Regions from separate parts of the Arthrobacter sp. K410C genome, predicted to be linked through region 3. Evidence: predicted binding sites of a transcription regulator. Region 3 holds the regulator's gene; each other region holds the start of a gene.
What was found. Region 3 encodes LexA, which represses DNA repair genes until DNA is damaged. Its sites were predicted from a motif close to TCGAACANNTGTTCGA; they were not measured.
Positions count from the first base shown of each region.

Region 1 (4,002 bases), on a different contig from region 3:
GCAGCTCGAGGGCCTGCTCCAGGTGGCCGTCGGCAACGGCAGGCACTACGGCGGCGGCAACACGGTTTCTCCCACGGCCGGGATCGATGACCACATCCTCGACATCTACGCCATCCTGGCAGCACCGCTTCGGGAGCACGTGAAGATCGCACGGCAGCTCCGGGATGGAAGATTCGTTGAGCATGACCGGGTGTACCACCTGACCAGCCGGTCCGTCCGGCTGGTTACCGAACCGCCGATGCCGGTAAACCTCGACGGCGAGATTGCAGCCGTCACCCCCGCTGACTTCACCATCCAGCGGAACGCGGTCCATGTCGTGGTGCCGCAGGCCAGCGCCGGCGCCATGTTCGACGGACCGCCCGCCCCGCCGGTGCTCCCGGCCTAAAAAGCCTCAGGCAGCCTTCACCAGCGGGAGCTCGTCCCAGTGCGTTGTGTACCGGGGGGACTGCATGCCGCGCTTCATGGACCAGTCCACGCCGCCTTTGATGCCGCCGTGGCCGAGCCCGATGGAGCCGCGCCCGAAGCGGCGGCTGACGTCCTCCAGGAGCGGGCCGATGCCGCGTTCTTCATGCCGGTTCTCGAAGGGCTCCAGGGGAGACTGGTTTCCGGCGGGGCGCAGGTCCGTGAGCATGAGTCCGGCCTTGGCGTACTTCAACCCGTCGCGGATGAGGGGCAGCAGGGCATGGGTGGCCTTGGTCAGCAGGAGCGGATCCGCCGTGGGCATGGGAAGGGACAGGCACACCGAAGGGTAGGCCTGTTCGTGCTGCCTGAACGGGGAAGTGGCCGCGAACGCCGTCAGGACTTTCGCCTGCAGGCCGTGCTTTGCGAGCCGGGCGCTCGCCTGCTGGCCATAGATGCTGAGCACCTGCCGCATGCCGTCAACGGTGGTGACCGGCGTGGAGAAGGAGCGGGAAAAGATGAGCTGGTCCCGGCCAAGGCGCTCCTCCTCCATGGGAATGCACGGGATGCCACGCAGCTCCAGCACCGTTCGCATCAGCACCACCGAGAACTTGTCGCGGATGACTACAGGGTCCGCGCGGACCAGGTCCAGCACCGTGAAGATGCCCAGGACATTCAGGCGCCTGGTCAGCCGGGCCGCGATGCCCCACACCTCGTCCACGGGGAGCCGGCCCAGCAGGGCCTCCCGAACCGGTGCCGGTACGGCCTCCCAGTGGCAGACCCCGCCGAAGGAGGCGTTGTTCTTCGCCCACTTGTTGCACAGCTTGGCCAGCGTCTTGGTGGGCGCTATCCCCACGCAGACCGGGACACCCACGTTCCGCCGGACCGCGGCCTTCATGTCCCGGCCGAGTGCCAGCAGCTCTTCGGGCCGGCCCTTCACGCCCAGGAAGGCCTCGTCGATGCTGTAAACCTCCAGCCACGCCGAATGCCTGCCGAGAAGCTCCATCACCCGGGCGCTGATATCGCCGTACAGCTCATAGTTGCTGGACTTCGCCACCAGGCCCCACTCCTTTGCCCGGGGTGCGAGCTTGAACCAGGGATCACCGGTCTTGATGCCCAGTGCCTTCGCCTCCGGGGAGCGGGTTACCGCGCAGCCATCGTTGTTTGACAGCACGACCAGCGGCCGCCCTTCAAGCGAGGGATCGAAGGCGCGCTCGGCCGAGGCGTAGAAGCAGTTCACGTCCACATGGGCGATCTGCGGCATCTGCCGCATCAGGGCCGGTTTGCGCATGGCCCTCCCTCCGCAATCGGCAGGTCAAACATGGTGCAGGCACCTGGTGGCCACGCCCCACACGGTCAGCTCGGATAACGCGGGGACCCGGATGTCCGGGTACTTCGGGTTCTCCGCCTGCAGCACCACCCCCGTGGACGTGATGCGCAGCCGCTTGACCGTCAGCTCTCCATCCAGCACGGCGACCACCACCGAACCGTCCTTGGGCTCAAGGGCCCGGTTGACGATTAGTTCGTCACCGTCGCTGATGCCGGCGCCCTCCATCGAGTCTCCGGTCACGCGCACCACGAACGTGCTGGTGATGTCCTTGATCAGGTGCGCGTTCAGGTCGATCCGGCCATCGAAGTAGTCCTGCGCCGGCGACGGGAAGCCGGCCGCAACGGCGACAGGAGAGATCAGGACCGACAGGTACGAGGCGCCCGCATCTATCACGCGGGGACCAACTATAACACCCACAACACACCCTTATTCGAAAATATGTTCGATTAGTTCAGTGTAGCGCCGCGGGCTGACAAGCGGACCTCCCGGCTGCCGGAATCATCCCGTTGGCGGCCGCCACGTAGACTTGCAGGATGCGGTTGGTGGCAAGCGATATTGACGGAACGATCCTCGGGCACGACGGAAAAATCAGCGACCGCACCGTCCGCGCCTTCCACGCCTGCCGGGACGCCGGCGTCGAACTCGTCTTCGTGACCGGCCGTCCGCCCCGCTGGCTGCATCCGCTCCAGGACCAGCTGGGCCATACCGGGACGGTCATCTGCTCCAACGGGGCGGTGGTCTGGGACCTCGAAACGGACAAGCTGGTTTCGGCCCGCACGCTTAGCATCGCCGCGGTGCTGGAAATCCGCCGCATCATCAAGGACCTCCGCCCGGCTGCACTGTTCGCCGCGGAAACGCTCACCGGCTTCCACCTCGAGCCCGGGTTCATCGAAAACGAGTCAAGCGAACTCCTGTCGCAGTTCACCCCGGCGCCGCTGCGGGAAACCCTGGTTGACGATGACAGCGTGGTGAAGTTCCTCGCCATCGTCCGGGACGGCACTCCGGACGAGTTCCTCGCCGAGGTGCGCCCCGCCGTCGAACATCTCGCCGCCGCCACGCACTCCTCGCCGGGCGTGCCCATGCTGGAACTGTCCCTGCCCGGCGTGAACAAGGCCGTCACCCTGGCCGAGTACGCACGGGCGCTGGGCATTGACGCCTCCGACGTTGTGGCCTTCGGTGACATGCCCAACGACATCGAGATGCTCCGCTGGGCGGGCCACGGCTATGCCATGGCCAGCGGCCACCCAGAGGCGATCGCCGCGGCAGGGCAGCGGGCACCGCATTTTGACGACGACGGCGTGGCCCAGGTTTTGGAGGTGCGGCTTGCTTCGCTGGGTGCGCCGCGTTCGTGATTTCCGCGCCCGCCGCTGTTTTCTCAGCTGGCGCTCACCTCGCGTTCACCTTTGCTCCGTAGCGTGAACCCCGGAGAGCAGGCTCCTCTCCTGCAGGCTGAAGGGGTAGGGATGGCACGGAATACCAAGCGGGACATCGCCGATGCACCATTGCGCAGGGCAACGCCTGCGCCGCACTGGAAGAAGCTGCGGCAGGGCGACCGCGTCCGGGTCCTGCTGACCCCCGGGTTCGAAGCCGGAGGCGTGGTGGACGCGGTCACGCCGGACAACACCGTGGTGTGGATCAATCTCGACGGCGGCCGCGGCCGCACGCTGCTGCACTGCGGCGACGGCGTCGAGATCCTGCCGCACGAAGACTGACCCGGGTGTCCGCCAGCGGCCCGGCCTGCTCCGGTACGCTCACTTTGTGACCCTGCCGTTCTTCGCCAACCCGGATGCCGCCGGCAACCAGCTGCCCATCGCCATGGCCCACCGTGGCTTCTCCCTTGAAGGGCTGGAGAACACAAGGGCCGCCTTCCGGGCAGCCGTCGACCTCGGCTACCGCTACCTGGAAACGGATGTCCACACCACGTCCGACGGCGTGCTGCTCCTCTTCCACGATGACACGCTGGACCGGGTGACGGACGGCCGGGGCAGGGTTTCGGAGTTGACGGCCGGCGAAGTTGCCAAGGTGCGCATCGGTGGCCGGGAGCCCGTCCCGACGTTTGACGGACTGGTCCCGGAACTGCCGGGCATCCGGTTCAACCTGGACGTCAAGGACTGGGGCTCAGTCACCAGCACCGCGGCCGCCATTGAGCGCCACCGGGTGCATGACCGGGTGCTGGTCACCAGCTTTTCGGACCGGCGGCGGCGGGCGGTGCTGAAGCGGCTCAGCCGCCCGGTTGCGGCCTCGGCCGGGGTTGCGTCGATCGCCCTATTCAC
Region 1 covers NZ_JBNHFJ010000028.1:21,283-25,284, reverse strand. Annotated here, with positions in the region: gene AC5RU7_RS20290 (lipid kinase) at 1-385, shown strand, start outside; gene AC5RU7_RS20285 (Y-family DNA polymerase) at 392-1,690, opposite strand; gene AC5RU7_RS20280 (LexA family protein) at 1,715-2,146, opposite strand; gene AC5RU7_RS20275 (HAD family hydrolase) at 2,263-3,081, shown strand; gene AC5RU7_RS20270 (hypothetical protein) at 3,193-3,441, shown strand; gene AC5RU7_RS20265 (glycerophosphodiester phosphodiesterase family protein) at 3,488-4,002, shown strand, end outside.
Region 1: a site for LexA is predicted at 2,160-2,175, ahead of AC5RU7_RS20280 (LexA family protein). Genes of this name have one in related genera too.

Region 2 (4,002 bases), on a different contig from region 3:
CTCGCCAACGACACCGGCGTTCCGCTGTGGTCCTTCTCCAAGGGCAAGAACCTGGGTTACGGGGGACCGGAACCGCGCAGCCGCGGCATGGTAGCGCTGGACCTGAGCCGCCTCAACAAAATCATCGAAGTGAATGACCATCTTAACTACGCCGTCATCGAGCCCGGTGTCAGTTTCTTTGACCTCTTCGAACACATTCAGGAAAACGGGCTGAAGCTTTGGATGTCCGTTCCCGCCCTCGGCTGGGGATCGATCCTTGGCAACGCCCTCGACCGCGGCTACGGCATGACCCCGATGGGCGACCATGTGCAATCCATTTGCGGTATGGAGGTGATACTGCCGGACGGTGAGCTGGTGCGTACAGGAATGTGGGCCATGGACGGAACGGAACTCGGCCCCATCTTCAAAGGCGGATTCGGACCCACACTGGACGGTATCTTCACCCAATCAAATCTCGGCATAGTCACCAAGATCGGCCTTTGGCTGATGCCCTGGCCGGACGTGTACATCAACGGCGACGTTGTGGTGGAGCGCGAGGAGGACATGCCCAAGCTGGTGGACATCCTGACCCAGCTCCGGCGCGAGGACGTCATTCAGAACAACGCCCTGTGCGGCAACGTGGTTCGGGCGGCCACCATGAACGGTCCGCGGTCACGCTGGTACCAGGGGGAGGGGTCCATTCCGGATGACCGTCTGGAGGAAATGCGCCAGGAAATGGGCATTGGCCAGTGGAACGCCAAGTTCGCGATCTACGGCGACAAGGGACTCGCCCAACGCAGGCTTGAGATCATTCGGGAACGCTTCGCCGGGCTTGAAGGGTTTACCGTCAAAGCCAGGCTCTATGAAGGCGCCGAAGGCGTACAGGTCGCCTATGACGACATTGCGGACATGGACCGCACTCAAATGGCCGGAGTGCCCACCCTGAAGCCCTTGTCCACGGTGGCATGGGCGGCGGAAAACGGCGGGCATATCGACGCTGCCCCCATCATTCCCGCCCGAGGGGAGGAAGTGTGGGCGTTCTATCGAGAAGCCAAGGAGCTGTACCGCCGGTTCGGCTTTGACCTGTACATCGGTTACCACCTCTACCCGCGCCATATGGTGCACGTGACCATGATCTTCTTCGAAAACGATAACCAGGAGCAGTTGGCGCGCGCACGGGCTCTCTACTCAGCGTTGCTGGCAGCAGCCCGTAGCCACGGGTACGCGCCCTACCGCAGCCATGTGGACTACATGGATGTCATCGCTGACGGCTTCGACTACAACAACAACGCCATCCGTCGGCTCCAGGAGACACTTAAGGACGTGCTGGATCCCAACGGCATCCTGGCGCCCGGAAAGCAGGGGGTCTGGCCCCGGCGGTACCGCGAGGTCGGGGCGGAAGCCTCGGACGGCGTCGCCGAATCGGCTGTCCCGCTTTAGAACGCCTGTCCAAAGCAGCTTCCGACAGGTTGCGGCGACGGAAGCCATCACGGAGAAGGGGCCGGACGCTGGTGAAGCAAACCAGCGTCCGGCCCTTTTCGCTACAGGACCGCCAGTAGTAGCCCCAGGGTGCGCTCCTGGAGGTGGACGCGTGCTCCTTTTGCCTTGCAGCGGCGTGTCCAGGGCTTGTACATGGATTCGAACAGCATCCGCCGGGAAATCCCCCTACGTCGAGTTGTTCTTGCACGGCCGCCTGTACCTCGACGATTTGATCGCATGGAAGATTCCGCTCAAGGACATTGATGAGGCATTGTCAATTTCCGGCTTTTTATATAAAATTCCATCAGAATGCATTTTGCATGGGGAGTGTTGGGCTATCTCGTCCAATTACTTGCGCCAGCTGAGAAGGAGTTCGAAGTGACAGCACGCACCGGAGCAGAGTACAAGCGGGGCCTGGACGACGGCCGAGAGGTATGGCTGGGGTCGGAGCGCATCTCCGTCCTTGAGCACCCGGCCTTTAAAGGATCGGTTGAAGGCATGGCCGGCTACTTCGACTACCAGCACAAGTACGCGGCGGACTGCCTGAGCACCCACCCGGAGACCGGCGAGGCCATGAACGTCAGCCACTCGCTGCCTAGAAACGCGGAAGACATAGTGCGCCGCCACCGCGCCTTCGACCGCCTGGCCCGGTACTCCAATGGCATGCTCGGCCGCACGCCGGACTACGTCAACGTGGTCCTGGCCGGGCACGTGGTCCGCAAGGACATCTTTGACCGCTCCGGGGACCCGGTGTACCACCAGCGGCTGGCGGCATACCAGCGCGAAGTCATCGAAAAGGACCTCGCACTGACCCACACCATTGTGCACGCCGCGATCGATAAGAGCGTCGGCGAACTGCAGGGCATGAACGAGGAACTCACCCTGCGCGTGATGAAACGGACTGAGCAGGGCCTCATCGTCAAGGGCGCGAAGATGCTCGCCACCCTCGGCCCCATCGCCGATGAGCTGTACGTCTACCCGGCAGTGCCCATCCAAAAAGGCTTCGAGGAATACGCAATCTCCTTCGCTATCCCCGTGGCCACCCCCGGCGTTGTCGCCATTTGCCGGGACCACTACGGCGTGGACGCGGCCCTGGAGGACAAGCCGTTCTCCTCACGTTTCGACGAACAGGACGCCGTCATCATCTTTGATGACGTCTTGGTGCCTTGGGACCGCGTGTTTATTGACGGCAACCTGGACGTCTACAACTCCATCAACGCAGGCACCGCTTCCGGCAACACGCAGCAGCAGACGGCCATCCGCGCGGCCGTGAAGCTGGAGTTCGCCTACGATCTGTGCACGCAGATTGCCAAGGTGACCGGGACTGAGGGCAAGCCCGATGTCGGCGCGATGCTCGGTGAAATCTACACCTACCTGCGGCTCACCCGGGCGGCCATCCATTCGGCGGAACTTCGGGCCTCGGACTGGGGCGGCGGAGCGTACTTCTGCCACGACGACATCAGCTCCCTGCGGGCCATCATGCCGGGCTGGATGATTCGGATCAACGACATCATCAAGTCCATGGGCTCGCACAACCTGCTGGCAACACCCACGGGCGGTGCGTTCCACGATCCCCGGCTGGGCCCGCTGCTGGAAAAGTACCTCCCCGGTGCCAACGGCATCAGCGCCCAAGAACGCGCCCGCATTATGCGCACCGCCTGGGACTTCGCCGGCTCGGCACTGGGCAGCCGGATCGAACTCTACGAACGTTTTTACCTCGGCAGCATCGGCCGCGCCCGCGCCCTGGACCACCGCAAGGCCCAGGCAGCGGGGGAGACCGGTGCCTACCATGCCATGTTCGCGGAAATCGACGATACCCCCGCTGGGCCCGAAGGCGAACCTGACGCGTCCGCCGGTGACCGGATCACCGTCGGGGCCAGAGTCTAGGTTCCGCCATGCCGGCGCAGACAGAGGAGGCCGCCGGCCCCGGAAGCAGCCTGGAAAACACGACAGGCATCGTGGCCGGGCATGTCACTGGCACCGGCTTCGAGGCCTTCGACGCCGCCAACGTGGCCGGGGCCAAGAGCCGGATCATCGATTCGCTGGGCAACATCGCCGCGGGCCACTACGCCCAGGGCAACGACGCCACCCTGAACCTCGCCCGAGGCTGGGGCGGCGCTGAGGAAGCAAGCGTCTGGTCCACGGCATCCGCCTGCCAGCGCACAACGCGCGGTGGTTTACGCGGTGATGATGCGGTCCTACGACCTCGAGCCAATCGGTGCGCAGTACGGGGAGCGGACGCCGTCCGCGGCCCAGATCAGCGGGACCACTATTCCAGTGGCCCTGGCGGTCGCCGAGCAGCAGCGCTACTCGGGGCGGGGACCTGCTCACCGCACTGATTCTGAGGGACCACCTCGCCTCACGCCTCGCCGCAGCTTCACCGCTGCGGACCTGGAACGGCTGCTGAACTCCGCTTGGAAGGGAAATACCGAATGATTTTTCTGGCACATCAGCTGAGACTGCTGTCCCACCTCAGCTACAAACAGGACCTGGCCCTGTGGGAAGCCGAACTGGCGGCCCCCACCATCAGATTGATTTCGTCCG
Region 2 covers NZ_JBNHFJ010000014.1:56,646-60,647, reverse strand. Annotated here, with positions in the region: gene AC5RU7_RS16930 (FAD-binding oxidoreductase) at 1-1,419, shown strand, start outside; gene AC5RU7_RS16925 (4-hydroxyphenylacetate 3-hydroxylase N-terminal domain-containing protein) at 1,837-3,345, shown strand; gene AC5RU7_RS16920 (hypothetical protein) at 3,354-3,797, shown strand; gene AC5RU7_RS16915 (hypothetical protein) at 3,891-4,002, shown strand, end outside.
Region 2: a site for LexA is predicted at 1,606-1,621, ahead of AC5RU7_RS16925 (4-hydroxyphenylacetate 3-hydroxylase N-terminal domain-containing protein). Genes of this name have one in related genera too.

Region 3 (4,002 bases):
TCGACCAGCTGCGTGAGGCCTGCCGCGCGGCGCTGTCCGATTCCAAGGGGGACAGCAGCACGACGCCCGACGGCGGGAGGCAGCTTGCGCGGTCCCGCCTGATGCTCATCCTGGAATTGTGCGAGCGGCTGCTTGCGGCCCGGGACAACAGGGAAGTGGTGTGGTTCTCGCGCGCCAGTTCCTTCGACCCCGGCCAGGGGTATTCGCAGCCCGACGAGTCCGCGCCCGTGCTGGTCAACATCGCGCCGCTGTCCGTGGCAGGCCGGCTGCGGGAGGGCCTCTTTGCCGATCACACCGTGATCCTGACATCCGCCACCCTGGCCATCGGATCAGCGTTCGAGCCCGCCGCCGGGGGTCTCGGCCTGGTGGGAGACGGCGCCCCCAGCTGGACCGGCGTGGACGTGGGCTCGCCCTTCGACTACCCGAAGCAGGGCATCCTGTACGTTGCCGGCCACCTGCCCAAACCGGGCCGGGGAGCATCGCCGGAATCGCTGGCCGAACTGGAGGCGCTCATCCGCGCATCCCGCGGCGGGGCGCTCTGCCTGTTCTCCTCACGGCGGGCCGCCGAGGAAGCAGCTGAGGCGCTTCGCCCCAAGCTCGGTGTGACAGTCCTTTGCCAGGGCGATTCCACTATGACGGCCCTGGTCAAGCAATTCGCCGACGAACCGGACACCTGCCTGTTCGGAACCATGTCCCTGTGGCAGGGAGTAGACGTCCCCGGCGGATCGTGCCGGCTGGTGGTCATCGACCGCATTCCGTTCCCGCGGCCCGACGATCCGCTCATGACGGCGCGGTCCCGTGCGGTGGCGCAGGCGGGCGGCAACGGGTTCATGTCGGTGTCCGCCACCCATGCCGCCATCCGGCTGGCCCAGGGGGCAGGCCGCCTGATCCGGTCCACCGGCGACAAGGGAGTGGTTGCGGTGCTGGATTCACGCCTTGCCACCGAGCGCTACGCCGGGTTCCTGCGGGGGGCTCTGCCCCCGTTCTGGGCCACGACGAACCGGAAGACAGCGGTAGCAGCTCTTGAGCGCCTGGCCGCGGAGGCCCACTGACAGACGGCACCCTCCCGTGAAAGGGGAAGGTGCCGTCTTTTTCGAACTATAAAGTTGTTGGTCCTGCTCTCCCTTAGAGCGAGCGCAGGACCGAGACCACTTTGCCCATGATGGTGGCGTGGTCGCCAAGAATCGGTTCGTACTGGGTGTTCTGCGGGAGCAGCCAGGTATGGCCGTCACGCTGGCGGAAGGTCTTGACCGTGGCCTCATCGTCCAGGAGCGCCGCCACGATATCGCCGTTGGCGGCATCCGCCTGGCGCCGCACCACCACCCAGTCACCGTCGCAGATGGCGGCGTCCACCATGGAATCGCCCGCCACCCGAAGCATGAACAGCTCGCCCTGTCCCACCAGCTGGCGGGGGAGCGGCATGACGTCCTCCACCAGTTGGTCGGCCAGGATGGGACCGCCGGCGGCGATCCGGCCGACCAGTGGCACCATGGCGGTGTCCACTGCGGTGGGCAGCTCCGTTACTGTGGCACCCGCGTCCTGGGGCAGCGAAACCGAAGGACCGCCGGTCTTTGCGGGTCCGCCATCCAGTGTGAGAGGCGTGAGTACCTCCATGGCCCGGGGCCGCTTCGGATCCCGCCGGAGGTAGCCCAGCTTCTCCAGTTGTGAGAGCTGGTGGGTGACGCTGGACAGGCTGGCCAGACCCACAGTGTCGCCAATTTCGCGCATCGAGGGCGGGTAGCCGTTCTCGTTGACCGAGCGCTGGATGGTTTCCAGAATTTTCTTCTGCCGCGGCGTGAGCCCCTTCGCGGCCCTTTTCGGCTGCGAGGCTGCCCTGCCCCCGGTGGCTGCTGCTGCCATATTCGCCAATGCCTTTCGGTTGCCACCGGGCTTTCCAAGGCTCCGGACTGGGTGACTTGCCCTTTTGTCAGACCCCGCTGATCAGCTTCAAGGGTGGTTGTTTCCTGTTTCAAAGCTAGGCCAGCCACTTTGCTTTTTCAAACATTTGTTCTAGCGAGTCTCGACATTGTTCGTTGATAGGTGCTAAAACTGGAGAGGCAAAAGTTCGAATATGTGTTCTAGTCAAGTGCACGGTATTCGAAAACCGTTCGAATGCGAAAGCCGGAATGTCAGTGGTGCCGGGCAGGCTGGACCTCGTAAAGCAGGGAGTCGCCAGTCCCCGCCCCCAGGCGGAGAACGCACCAAGGCATTAGAGGCACTAACAGCAGTACCGGCACTACAGGCACCACAGCACGATTTTTCCCCGGCAGCACAGGATGGTCCAGGAGGACTCAGACATGTCAGCTATATCCGCTTCGCAGGCAAACGCTCCGCAGGCCTCTGCCCGGCAGGCTTTGCAGCACGCCACGCCCGGAACCCCGGGGGGCCCGGCGCCCCTGCCTCCCCTTCGCCTGACCCGGCGGGGAAAGATCGTCCTGATCGGTATCCCGCTTGTGCTGCTGGCGGCCCTGCTGCTGTCCCTGGCAGGGTTCTTTAACTCGCCGGCCAAGGCCTCCGACACTGCTGAAGACCTCACGGTGACCCCCACGGTGACCGTTACAGTCCAGTCCGGACAGTCGTTGTGGTCCATCGCTGGAACTGTCGCCCCCGACCGTGATGCCCGGGACGTGGTTGCCGACATCGTCCAGCTGAATAACCTCCCTGCAGGGGCGGTCTTGCCCGGCCAGCAGTTGTACGTCCCCACCAGCTGAGGCAGCGTCCGCCCCAACATGCGCCGGGTGCGGCCTTGCCGCAGGCCGCACGCCCAGCGCGAACACCGGCTGTCACATTTTCCGGTCTCCGGGACGGCCACTAAACTGTTCAGGTGAATGACCAGCTAGAGCGTCTGAACCGGCTTCCCCTCCGCAGCAACCTCCGCGGGCTGACCCCCTACGGGGCGCCCCAGCTGGATGTCCCCATCCTCCTGAACGTCAACGAAAACTCGCACGGCGTTCCGGCTGACGTCAGGGCCGCCATCACCGCAGCCGTGGCCGAGGCCGCCACCAGCCTCAACCGGTATCCGGACAGGGAGTTCACCGAGCTCCGCCGGGCGCTGGCAGAGTATCTGGGCCACGGACTGGACGAGTCCAACCTGTGGGCCGCCAACGGTTCCAATGAAGTGCTCCAGCAGATCCTCCAGGCTTTCGGTGGTCCCGGCCGCACAGCGCTTGGCTTCCCGCCCACCTATTCCATGTATCCGCTGCTGGCCAGCGGAACGGACACCGGATACATCAAGGGCGAACGCGCCGGCGATTACGGGCTGAGCGCCGAATCCGCGGCCCGCCAGGTGAAGGAACTCCAGCCCAACATCGTCTTCCTCTGCTCACCCAACAACCCCACCGGCACCGGTCTCGAGCTGGATGTGGTGGAAGCCGTTTACGAGGCCGGAGCAGCAAGCCAAACCATCGTCATTGTGGACGAGGCCTACCACGAGTTCGCCCACGACGGCACCCCCAGCGCATTGACCCTCCTGCCCGGACGGGAGCGGCTGATCGTTTCCCGCACCATGAGCAAGGCGTTTGCCCTCGCGGGTGCACGACTCGGCTACATGGCGGCAGCCCCCGAAGTCACGGATGCCCTGCGCCTGGTCCGCCTGCCTTACCACCTGTCCGCCGTCACGCAGGCAACAGCCCTGGCGGCCCTGCAGCACCGCGAAGCCCTCATGGCCGACGTCGAAGACATCAAGAAGCAGCGCGACCGCATCGTCACCGAACTGACGCGGCTGGGACTCAAGCCCGCAGCCTCGGACTCCAACTTCGTCTTCTTCGGCGGCCTGGAGAACCCCCGCCAGGTCTGGCAGGAGCTGCTGGATGCCGGCGTGCTGATCCGCGACGTCGGGATCCCCGGCCACCTCCGCGTCACGGCAGGAACTGAGAGCGAAACCACAGCATTCCTCACCGCCCTGGAAAGCATCCTTGCCAGTCAGGCCGCGCTTCCCGCCTAGACTTGAAGTACCGGCGCTGGACGCCGTGCCACACTCCTTCTCCCGCAAAAAGGACACCT
Region 3 covers NZ_JBNHFJ010000002.1:351,634-355,635, forward strand. Annotated here, with positions in the region: gene AC5RU7_RS06550 (ATP-dependent DNA helicase) at 1-1,052, shown strand, start outside; gene lexA (transcriptional repressor LexA) at 1,126-1,860, opposite strand; gene AC5RU7_RS06560 (LysM peptidoglycan-binding domain-containing protein) at 2,298-2,711, shown strand; gene AC5RU7_RS06565 (histidinol-phosphate transaminase) at 2,825-3,943, shown strand.